Regions from separate parts of the Solwaraspora sp. WMMB335 genome, predicted to be linked through region 3. Evidence: riboswitches for the same ligand, from Rfam matches in the RefSeq annotation. Region 3 holds a riboswitch; each other region holds the start of a gene.

Region 1 (2,192 bases), 7.3 Mb from region 3:
GGGACAACGGGCTGTGCAGGTCGGGCAGTTCGATCCCGTGCAGGGCGGCGAAGTGCCGACGCCAGAGTTCCTGCTCGCTGATCGGTCTGGCCCGGGGACGGTGCAGCCCGGCGAGTACCTGACTCACCGGCCGGTGCCGCCAGCCGTCGACGGCCGGCGCTGCCGCCGACAAAGTGGACAGCTCGTCGAGCGCGCTGCGTACCCGTTTGCGGGCCAGGCCGAGCTCGTGAGCCAACTGGGTGTCGGTGCGCGTACCCAGCATGGTCAGTGCCCGGTAGATCAGGTCCGCGTCAGCGGACACGCCCCACCGGGTCAGTTGTGGAATTGTGCCGGCAACCTCAGGCATACCTCGCTCCCGTCGCCCCCGTTCGTCGCCAGCCACAGCTCACCATGCCGTCGCGGTGTGGGAAAGACCGTCGCGTCAGCGGTTGCACAATCATGCAGCCGTGCGGTGAGAATCTTGCCCTTCGCTGTGTTCTGGGCGATGGTGGCTCGGCGCCATCGCCAGGCCGTTGCTTGCTGGCTGCACGGGGAGCCGGCAAGCAACGCCCGCCACACGCGTCACCGTGCCGCCGGAACCGGCTGGACGACCACCACGTTGGATCGTTCGCAGGTGTTGAGGCAGTCGACGACCCGGACCCGAGCGCCGGACGCCCGCAGGGCACGCAACTGACCGTCGTGGTCGACGTCGGGGTGCTTGCGGCTGGTGCCGCAGCAGCAGCCACGGCAGACGGTGACGAGGCAGCCGGCGGTCATCGGGCCGGTCACCCTGTCATGCCGGCGCGACGGCTGGCCGGACGGCGGCGCGGACCGGGGTGAGCAGCAGCCCGAGAACCACTCCGAGGACCGTCCACAGCACGGCGAGTTGTCCCAGCGACGCCAGCCGGAACTCCCACAGCAGGGACGCGGGTACGTCGGCCGGCACCGCGACCCCGGTCGCCGGCCAGAAGGCCAGTAACAGGGCGTAGCCGGCGACGGCCGTCGCCGCGGCCGACCACGCCGGATTCACACCGGCTTCCCGAGCACCGTGGCGCTGATCAGGGTACCGCTGAGCTGGAAGTCAAGACAATGGCGAGCGTCGTGGTCACGCTGGCGACCAGCGCGACGTTGACGAGCCGACCCGCGGTAGGCGAGCATGACCGGCACACGAGCGGTGCGCGGAGGAACCCGGTGCGAATCCGGGGCGGTCCCGCCACTGTGACCGGGGAGCCACGTCCCAACGCGACACCGCGCCACCGCCGAGATCCGGCGGGAAGGCCGGGGTGTGACGACGATCCGGCAGCCAGGAGACTCCGGCCGCTCGGTTGGTCCACCGGCACGCGGGCGCGGACACCCGCGGGAGGGATACGACATGACCAGCCGCCGGGTCACCCGATGACGCCGTACCCGTTCTCCGCCGTGGTCGGCCTCGCTGACCTGCGGCAGGCGCTGCTGCTCGGCGCGGTGCACCCCGGAATCGGCGGGGTGCTGATCCGGGGCGAGAAGGGGACCGCCAAGTCCACCGTCGTCCGGGCGCTCGCCGCCCTGCTGCCCGAGGTCGGCCGGGTGGTCGGGTGCCGGTTCGGCTGCGACCCGACCGTGCCGGATCCGGGCTGCCCGGACGGGCCGCACACCGCGCCGGTCGCCGGCCGGCGCGGTCCGGCAGCCCTGGTCGAGCTACCGGTCGGGGCCACCGAGGACAGGGTGGTCGGCACCATCGACATCCAGCGGATGCTGGGCGCCGGCACCAAGGCGTACGAGCCGGGCCTGCTCGCCGCCGCCCACCGCGGCCTGCTCTACGTCGACGAGGTCAACCTGCTACCCGATCACCTCGTCGACCTGCTGCTGGACGCCGCCGCGATGGGCCGGGCGCACGTCGAACGCGACGGGCTGTCGGTCAGCCACGCCGCCCGGTTCCTGCTGGTCGGCACCATGAATCCGGAGGAAGGCGAGCCGCGCCCGCAGTTGCTGGACCGCTTCGGCCTGGTGGTCTCGGTGACCGCACCGGTCGAGGTCGGTGACCGGGCCGAGGTGGTACGCCGCCGGCTCGCCTACGAGACCGATCCGGCCGGGTTCGCTGGCGCCTGGTACGACGCCGATCAGCGGCTCGCCGAGCAGGTCCGCGCCGCCCGACAGGCACTGCCCGGGGTGGCCCTGCCCGACCATGAGATCGACCGGATCGCACGGATCTGCCTGGCGTACCGGGTGGACGG
Region 2 (2,192 bases), 3.1 Mb from region 3:
CGGCCAGTCCGGCGACCAGCAGCGCCGCCGCGAACCAACCGGCGGTCAGGCCCGGCCGGCGACGGGGCACGACCCCGCCGCCCGCGTCGATCGACACTTCAGGAGGTCGCCGCGGCAACCGCGTCGACGATGGACCGGACCAGGTCGACGACGCGGGGCCCCCACCGGGAGGCGATGTCGTCGTCGAGCTCGACCACCTGGCCGGCCCGCACCGCGCTGATGGTCGACCAGCCGGCCCGTTGCGCCACCGCTTCGGCGTCCTGCTGACAGCACTTCGTGTCGGCCAGGAAGATCAGGTCCGGATCGGCGGCGATCACCGACTCGGCGGACAACTGCGGGTAGCCACCGGACTGGTCATCGGCGTCCGCCGGGTCGGCGATGTTCTCCAGGCCGACCAGGCTGAACAGTGACCCGATGAAGGTCTTGCTGGTCACCGAGTAGAACGTCGGGTCCAGTTCGTAGTAGTAGGTCAGCGGCTCGGCCGTCGTCGGCGCGTCGGCGACCAGTTTGTCGATGTCCGCCCGCATGGTCGTGACCAGGTCGGCCGCCGTGTCGACGTGCCCGGTCAGCGTGCCCAACTCGGTGATCTGGCGGTACGTGTCGTCCAGCGTCACCGCCGCCTCGGCCAGGTAGACCGGGATGTCCAGCCGGGACAGCCCGGCGACCACCCCGTTGGTGTCCCCGGAGAGCACCACCAGATCGGGGTCGTAGCTGGCGATCGCCTCCGCGTTCGGGGTGAATCCGGACAGGTCGGTGATCGGTGCCTCGGGCGGGTGGTTCGAGTTGTCGTCGACCGCGCTCACCTGGTCACCGGCACCGATCGCGAAGAGCATCTCGGTCGCGGTGGGCGACAGCGCGACGATCTGCTCCGGACGTTCGTCCAGGGTCAGCTCGCCGACCGTCACCGGAAAGCCGGCACCGCTGCTCGGGCTGCCGGCCGCCGACGGCGCGTCCGGCTCGGACGTCGCGCAGCCGGCCACGGTCAGGATCACGGCAGCGGCGGCCGTCGTGGCGCGCAGCACGGTCGCCCGTACCGCTACGGGTCGGTTCATCTGGGCCTCCTGTCGGTCGAGGTCTGGTGCTTCGCCGACAGGTCGGGCGCGCCGCGCTCCGGCCAGGTGGCGAGGCGCCCTTCCTCGAGAGCGCTGGTTCTCGCGACCACGCGGCAGGCGACCTGACTCGCCTCGGCGACCGGAGCACGGACCTGTCGAGGCTCACAGTTGCGGGACAGTGCCGGAATCGCACCGGCTTCGCTGCACAGGTGATCGTCAGCACGGTAACTCACCCGCACCGACCTGCGACAACGCGGGCCGGTGGGCGGGCAGACGGGCAGGCAGACGGGCAGGTGGGCGGGCCGCCGTACGGTGAGCTGCGTCGCACGGCGGCCCGCGTTGATCGGACCTGAGTGTCAGGTCAGGAGCTGGTGATCAGTACGTCGTCGATGGCGGCCTCGACGAGGCTGGCGGTGGAAGCGTCCGCCGCCTCGACCAGGATGCGCACCGACTGCCCGGCGTACGGGGTCAGGTTGTAGCTGCCGGTCGACCAGGAGCCGTACCGGTTGCTGGCCGCACCGGCCTGGTTGAGCAGGGTGGTCGTGCCACCGCTGTGCACCACGCTGACCCGGAAGTAGTCCGCCGACGACGAGTTGTTCAGATGGGCCAGGTACCAGGCCAGGGACAGGGTCAGGGTGCCGCTGGACGGCAGCGCGATCGCCGGCGAGCGGGCACTGGTGGAGCCACCGTCGATGTCGTACGACCCGGCCGAGGAGCCTGCCGCCGCCCCGGTGACCAGGCTGTTGCTGCCCTGGTACGCGGTCAGCTGCAACGCCCCGCCGGAGCTGGTGGCCTGCGCGACGCCGCGCTCCCACTGCCCGGTGCTGGCGGTGTCCGTGCCGCTGGGGTTGGTGGTCCACCCGGTCGCGGTCTCGAAGGTGTCCGCCCAGACGGTGGTGCCGGGCGGGTCGACGGGGCCGCCACCGCCGCAGTACTGGCCCTCCTTGCCGATCACCCGGTACGGGCAGTCGGCGTACTCGCTGAGCATCAGCACCGCTTCCCGGTTGCGGGCGGTCTGGGCCGGGATCACCTCGTCGGGCGGGTAGAAACCGCCACCGCCGGACGAGCCGGGGTACATCTCGAACGTGTACGCCCAGATGTCGTGCACACCCCACATCCAGTCGATACTGCTGCCGTCGG
Region 3 (2,192 bases):
GGCGATGGCCGCCGCGAGCGCGTCCGGGGTGTACGCGATCGCGCCGACGTGCGCGGCGGCCGCGCCGGCGTTGCCGGCGGTGAGCTGCTGCGCGGCGACGAAGGAGGCGGCCTGCCCGGCGGCGGCGTGTTCACCGGCGGCGGCCAGGGCCTGCCCGGCCAGACCGGTGCTGTTGGTGTTGGGATAGTCGGTGAAGCCGGAGCCGTTGAAGGAACCGTCAGCCGCCTGCACCGAGCGCAGCCACGACGTGGCGATCGCCACCGGCTCGGCGGTGCCGCTCGCTCCGGCGTCGGCCGCGGCCAGCAGTGCCTGCACCGCCATCGCCGTCGCGTCGACGTCCATGCCCTGCTCCGTCACCGGATCCTCGGGACAGGCGGTGCCGGCGGCGCCGGGATAGAGCCGGAACCCACCGCCCGGGCACTGCTGCTTGACGAGAAAGTCAACCACCGGCTGCGCTACGCCACCGGAGCGGGCCAGCCCGATCACGGCCAGCGACTGACCGAACAGATTCGACCCTGCGGTGGTATCGAGATTGATGTCGTACAGCCACCCCGCCTTGCTGCCCTGGTCAGCACCGTAAATCAGGTCCACTGTGCGCTGTCGCCAGTCGTACCCGCCGAAGTCGGTCGGATCGGTGCCGACTGCGACGGCGGCCACGAGCACCTTCGCCGTCGATCCACCGGTGACAAAGTCCCCCATCTCCGTCCGGATGGCGGCGTAGCCGTCGGCGTTGGCCGCGAGCGCCTCGGTGATCGCGGCCGCCGCGACCGGTTCGTTACCGGTGGCCCGCAGCGCGAACAGCGCGTCGATGGTCAGTCCCCAGTCACTGCCGACGAAGCCGGGCAGACCGCCGTCGACCAGTTGGCCCGCCAGCCAGTGCGATCCGGCCCGCGCCGCGGCGGACGCGGCCGGATCCGCGGCGGCCGGCACGGCGGCGGCCGCCGGTCGCAGCGCCGCAGGCCCGGTAGGACGGGTGAGGGCCACCCCGGCGCTGGCGGCGATGACCGCGAGGGCGGCAAGTGCTGGCAGGAACCGGCTGGACAGGAGCCGGCGGGGAAAACCACGAACCATGGAGGGGACCTTTCGGAGCGGTGACCGAAACCGCATCCGCCGGCCGCACATGGCCTTGACCGATCCGGGCTCGATCCGTAGACCACGACGTGTGAGCCGCTCACTCCACAGTCGGGCATTCCGGCTCGCGTACCAGTGCTGATGAGCACATTGGCGCGCATACGGCTGCGGGTCAGCGCCGGCCTCGCACCGGCTTCCCCCGCCTGGGAGCAGATTCAGTTGTGACGAGCCGCTACCGAGTATGTCAGATGTGCAACGAGAGCCGTCCTCACCAGACGTCACTGCCGGCGGCTGTTCGGGTCGAATAGCAAATCTGGTCAGCGGTTGACAGCCACCTCGCCAAGCACCGCCGACGCAGTCGCCGGTCCGGTCGCGATCGTCGTCGTTGACGGCGGCAACGAGCCGTGCCCAGACTGTCCGCAGCAGTTCCGCACCTGTGCGTCGATGGGGGAAGTCCGGTCGAAAGCCGGCGCTGGCCCGCAACGGTAGGCGGCGAACATCATGCCGCGAGCCCGAATACCCGTCGACGTACCGCTGCAGAGGTTCCCCTCCCGTCGTGGCCCACGGGTCGGAGCCGCCCGGGCCTGCCCGGGTCGCCTCGACGTCTGGGCCAGAAAGGTGCCGTCCGATGGCCGTTCACCGCCGCCGCGACCGTTTCCGACTCGTCACCACCGGCGTACTCACCGCCCTCGCCCTGACCGTGGCCGCAGCCACACCGGCCACCGCCACCCCACCCGAGACCCACAGTCGGGTCGACGCCGCCGCTGGCTGGCTCGCCCGGCAGATGGTCGACGGAGAACGTTTCGAGGTCGTCTTCGGCGGCGTCGCCTACCCCGATCAGGGCCTCACCATTGACGCGATCTTCACCTTCGCGGCCGCCAAGGAAGCCGACAGCTACGCCACCAACGCGATCAACTGGCTCGCCGAACCGGCCATCATCACCGGCTACATCGGTGACGGCACCGAGGCGTACGCCGGCGCCACCGCCAAACTCGCCCTCGGTGTACAGGTCCGTGGCCTCGACCCGGCCTCGTTCGGCGGCGTCGACCTGCTCACCCGGCTAACCGGACTGATGGCACCCTCCGGCCGCTTCTCCGACCAGTCCGCCTTCGGCGACTACA
Region 4 (2,192 bases), 7.3 Mb from region 3:
GCAGAGCGTGCGGGCCATCGGTCGGGCCGACGTCGTAGCCGTCGTCGCGCAGTGTCCGCAGCAGCGCGAGCACGCTGGCCGGAGTGTCCAACCCGACCGCGTTGCCGATCCGGGCGTGCTTGGTCGGGTACGCCGACAGCAGCACCGCGATCCGCTTGGCCGCTGGCGGGACGTGGCGCAGCGTGGCGTGCCGGACCGCGACGCCGGCCACCCGGGCGGCCCGCTCCGGGTCGGCGACATAGACCGACAGCCCGTCGGCGTCGATCTCCTTGAACGAGAACGGCACGGTGATCAGCCGTCCGTCGAATTCGGGGATGGCGACCTGGGTCGCCGCGTCCAGCGGGGACAGCCCCTCGTCGGTGGCCGCCCAGCCGGCCCGGGAGCCGGTCAGGCACAGACCCTGCAGGATCGGCACGTCCAGCTCGGCGAGCGCGCCGACGTCCCAGGCGTCGTCGTCACCGCCGGCACCGGCGCTCGCCGGGCGGGTCCCGCCGGCCGCGAGGACCGTGACGACCAGCGCGTCGGCGCGACGTAGCGTGGTCAGCAGCTCCGGATCGGGAGTCCGCAGCGAGGCGCAGTAGACGGGCAGCGCGTGGGCACCGGCCTGCTCGATCGCGGTGCACAGTGCCTCGACGAACCCGGTGTTGCCGGCCAGATGGTGTGCCCGGTAGTAGAGCACCGCGACGGTCGGGCGTTCCGCGTCGGCGGCTGCCGCGGGCCGCTGCAGCACGCCCCAGGCCGGAGCCGGAGCCGGTGCGGCGAAGCCGTGCCCGGTGAGCAGGACCGTGTCGGACAGAAAACGGTGCAGCTCGGCCAGGTTGGCCGGACCGCCGTGGGCCAGGTAGGCGTGCGCCTCGGCGGCGACGCCGGCCGGGACGGTGGACAGCTCCATCAGCGCGGCGTCCGGTGCCTGCTCGCCGCTGAGCACCACCACCGGTGTCGGCCCGGCGAGCAACGTGTCCAGGCCCTCGGCGAAGGCCCGCCGCCCGCCGAGCAGCCGGACCACGACGAGGCCGACGCCGCAGAGCAGGCCGGGCAGGTCGTCGAGATCGAGCCGGGCGGGGTTGGCCAGTCGCCAATCGGCGCCGCTGGCCCGCCCACTCAGCAAGTCGGTATCCGAAGTGGACAGCAAAAGCATCATCGGACGCCCGGTCCTCCCTCGGGGTCCGCGCCCCGGGTCGTCGGTCGTGGCGGCCGGAGTCTCCTGGCTCCCGGATCGACGCTCGCCCCGGCCTTCCCGCCCGCATGATCGCGGGCCGTGGCCGTGGATGGGGTCCGCTTCTCGGTGACAGTGGCGGGACCGCGCCGGACTCACACCGGCTTCCTCCACTCGCCGCCGCACATGGCTACCGACCACTGTCCTGACTCACCGACGCGGCGTCAAGATGTGATCTGACCGCCGTGACGGCGTCGTCACCCCGGGCGGCCCGTAGTATCCGCCGCGTGCCACCGTCACCGCCGTCGCGCCGCGACCTCGCCGTCGGACCGGGCCGCAGCGGACCGGACGCCTGCCCCGGCGCGCTGCAACTGCACCAGGCCGCCGACGGGGCACTGGCCCGGATCCGCTGCCCCGGCGGGCTGCTGACCGCCGCCCAGCTCACCGCACTCACCGAGGCCGCCGGCAGCACCGGCGCCGGGTACCTGGAGCTGACCAGCCGGGCCAACGTACAGCTGCGTGGCCTGTCCGCCGATGCCGCGCGGCTGCTCGTCCCCCGGCTGACCGCGGCCGGCCTGCTGCCGTCGGTCAGCCACGAACGGGTCCGTAACATCGTCGGCTCCCCGCTGTGCGGCGTCGACGCGGTTTCCGTGTGGGACGTACCGGCACAGGTGCGCGCCCTCGACGCGGCGGTCTGTGCCGATCCGCGGCTCGCCCGGCTGTCCGGGCGGTTTCTGTTCGCCGTGGACGACGGACGCGGCGACACCGCCGCCGCCCGACCCGACATCGCCCTGCTGCCCGACGAGTCAGGGCAGGTCACCGTCCTGTTGGCCGGTGCCGACCACGGCGTACGGACCGGTCGGGACACTGCGGTTGCGCTGGCCGTCGCCGCCGCGAACGCCTTCCTCGACGAACAGGTCGGCAGCCAGGACGGCAGCGACGTGGCCGCTTGGCGGCTGGCCGACCTGGCGGAGCCCGTGCTGCGCCGGGTCGGCACCCGCCTCGCCGCCCATCCGGCGGCCCGCCCGACCGGTTC

The links. A riboswitch is a leader RNA that binds a small molecule or an ion and turns the genes downstream of it on or off. The one in region 3 is predicted to bind cobalamin.
Region 1: linked by a shared signal. The riboswitch ahead of ACN27F_RS02135 (VWA domain-containing protein) and the one ahead of ACN27F_RS33375 (LPXTG cell wall anchor domain-containing protein) in region 3 are both predicted to bind cobalamin.
Region 2: linked by a shared signal. The riboswitch ahead of ACN27F_RS20415 (ABC transporter substrate-binding protein) and the one ahead of ACN27F_RS33375 (LPXTG cell wall anchor domain-containing protein) in region 3 are both predicted to bind cobalamin.
Region 4: linked by a shared signal. The riboswitch ahead of cobN (cobaltochelatase subunit CobN) and the one ahead of ACN27F_RS33375 (LPXTG cell wall anchor domain-containing protein) in region 3 are both predicted to bind cobalamin.

Annotation. Positions count from the first base shown of each region.
Region 1 is NZ_JBMHMF010000001.1:494,609-496,800, reverse strand. Features, by position in the region: gene ACN27F_RS02150 (LuxR C-terminal-related transcriptional regulator) at 1-346, opposite strand, end outside; gene ACN27F_RS02145 (hypothetical protein) at 562-756, opposite strand; gene ACN27F_RS02140 (CbtA family protein) at 773-1,009, opposite strand; cobalamin riboswitch at 1,162-1,292, shown strand; gene ACN27F_RS02135 (VWA domain-containing protein) at 1,375-2,192, shown strand, end outside.
Region 2 is NZ_JBMHMF010000001.1:4,722,598-4,724,789, reverse strand. Features, by position in the region: gene ACN27F_RS20420 (FecCD family ABC transporter permease) at 1-97, opposite strand, end outside; gene ACN27F_RS20415 (ABC transporter substrate-binding protein) at 99-1,052, opposite strand; cobalamin riboswitch at 1,148-1,310, opposite strand; gene ACN27F_RS20410 (M14 family metallopeptidase) at 1,414-2,192, opposite strand, start outside.
Region 3 is NZ_JBMHMF010000001.1:7,803,359-7,805,550, reverse strand. Features, by position in the region: gene ACN27F_RS33375 (LPXTG cell wall anchor domain-containing protein) at 1-1,071, opposite strand, end outside; cobalamin riboswitch at 1,165-1,293, opposite strand; cobalamin riboswitch at 1,479-1,613, shown strand; gene ACN27F_RS33370 (prenyltransferase/squalene oxidase repeat-containing protein) at 1,700-2,192, shown strand, end outside.
Region 4 is NZ_JBMHMF010000001.1:471,004-473,195, reverse strand. Features, by position in the region: gene cobN (cobaltochelatase subunit CobN) at 1-1,141, opposite strand, end outside; cobalamin riboswitch at 1,199-1,326, opposite strand; gene cobG (precorrin-3B synthase) at 1,444-2,192, shown strand, end outside.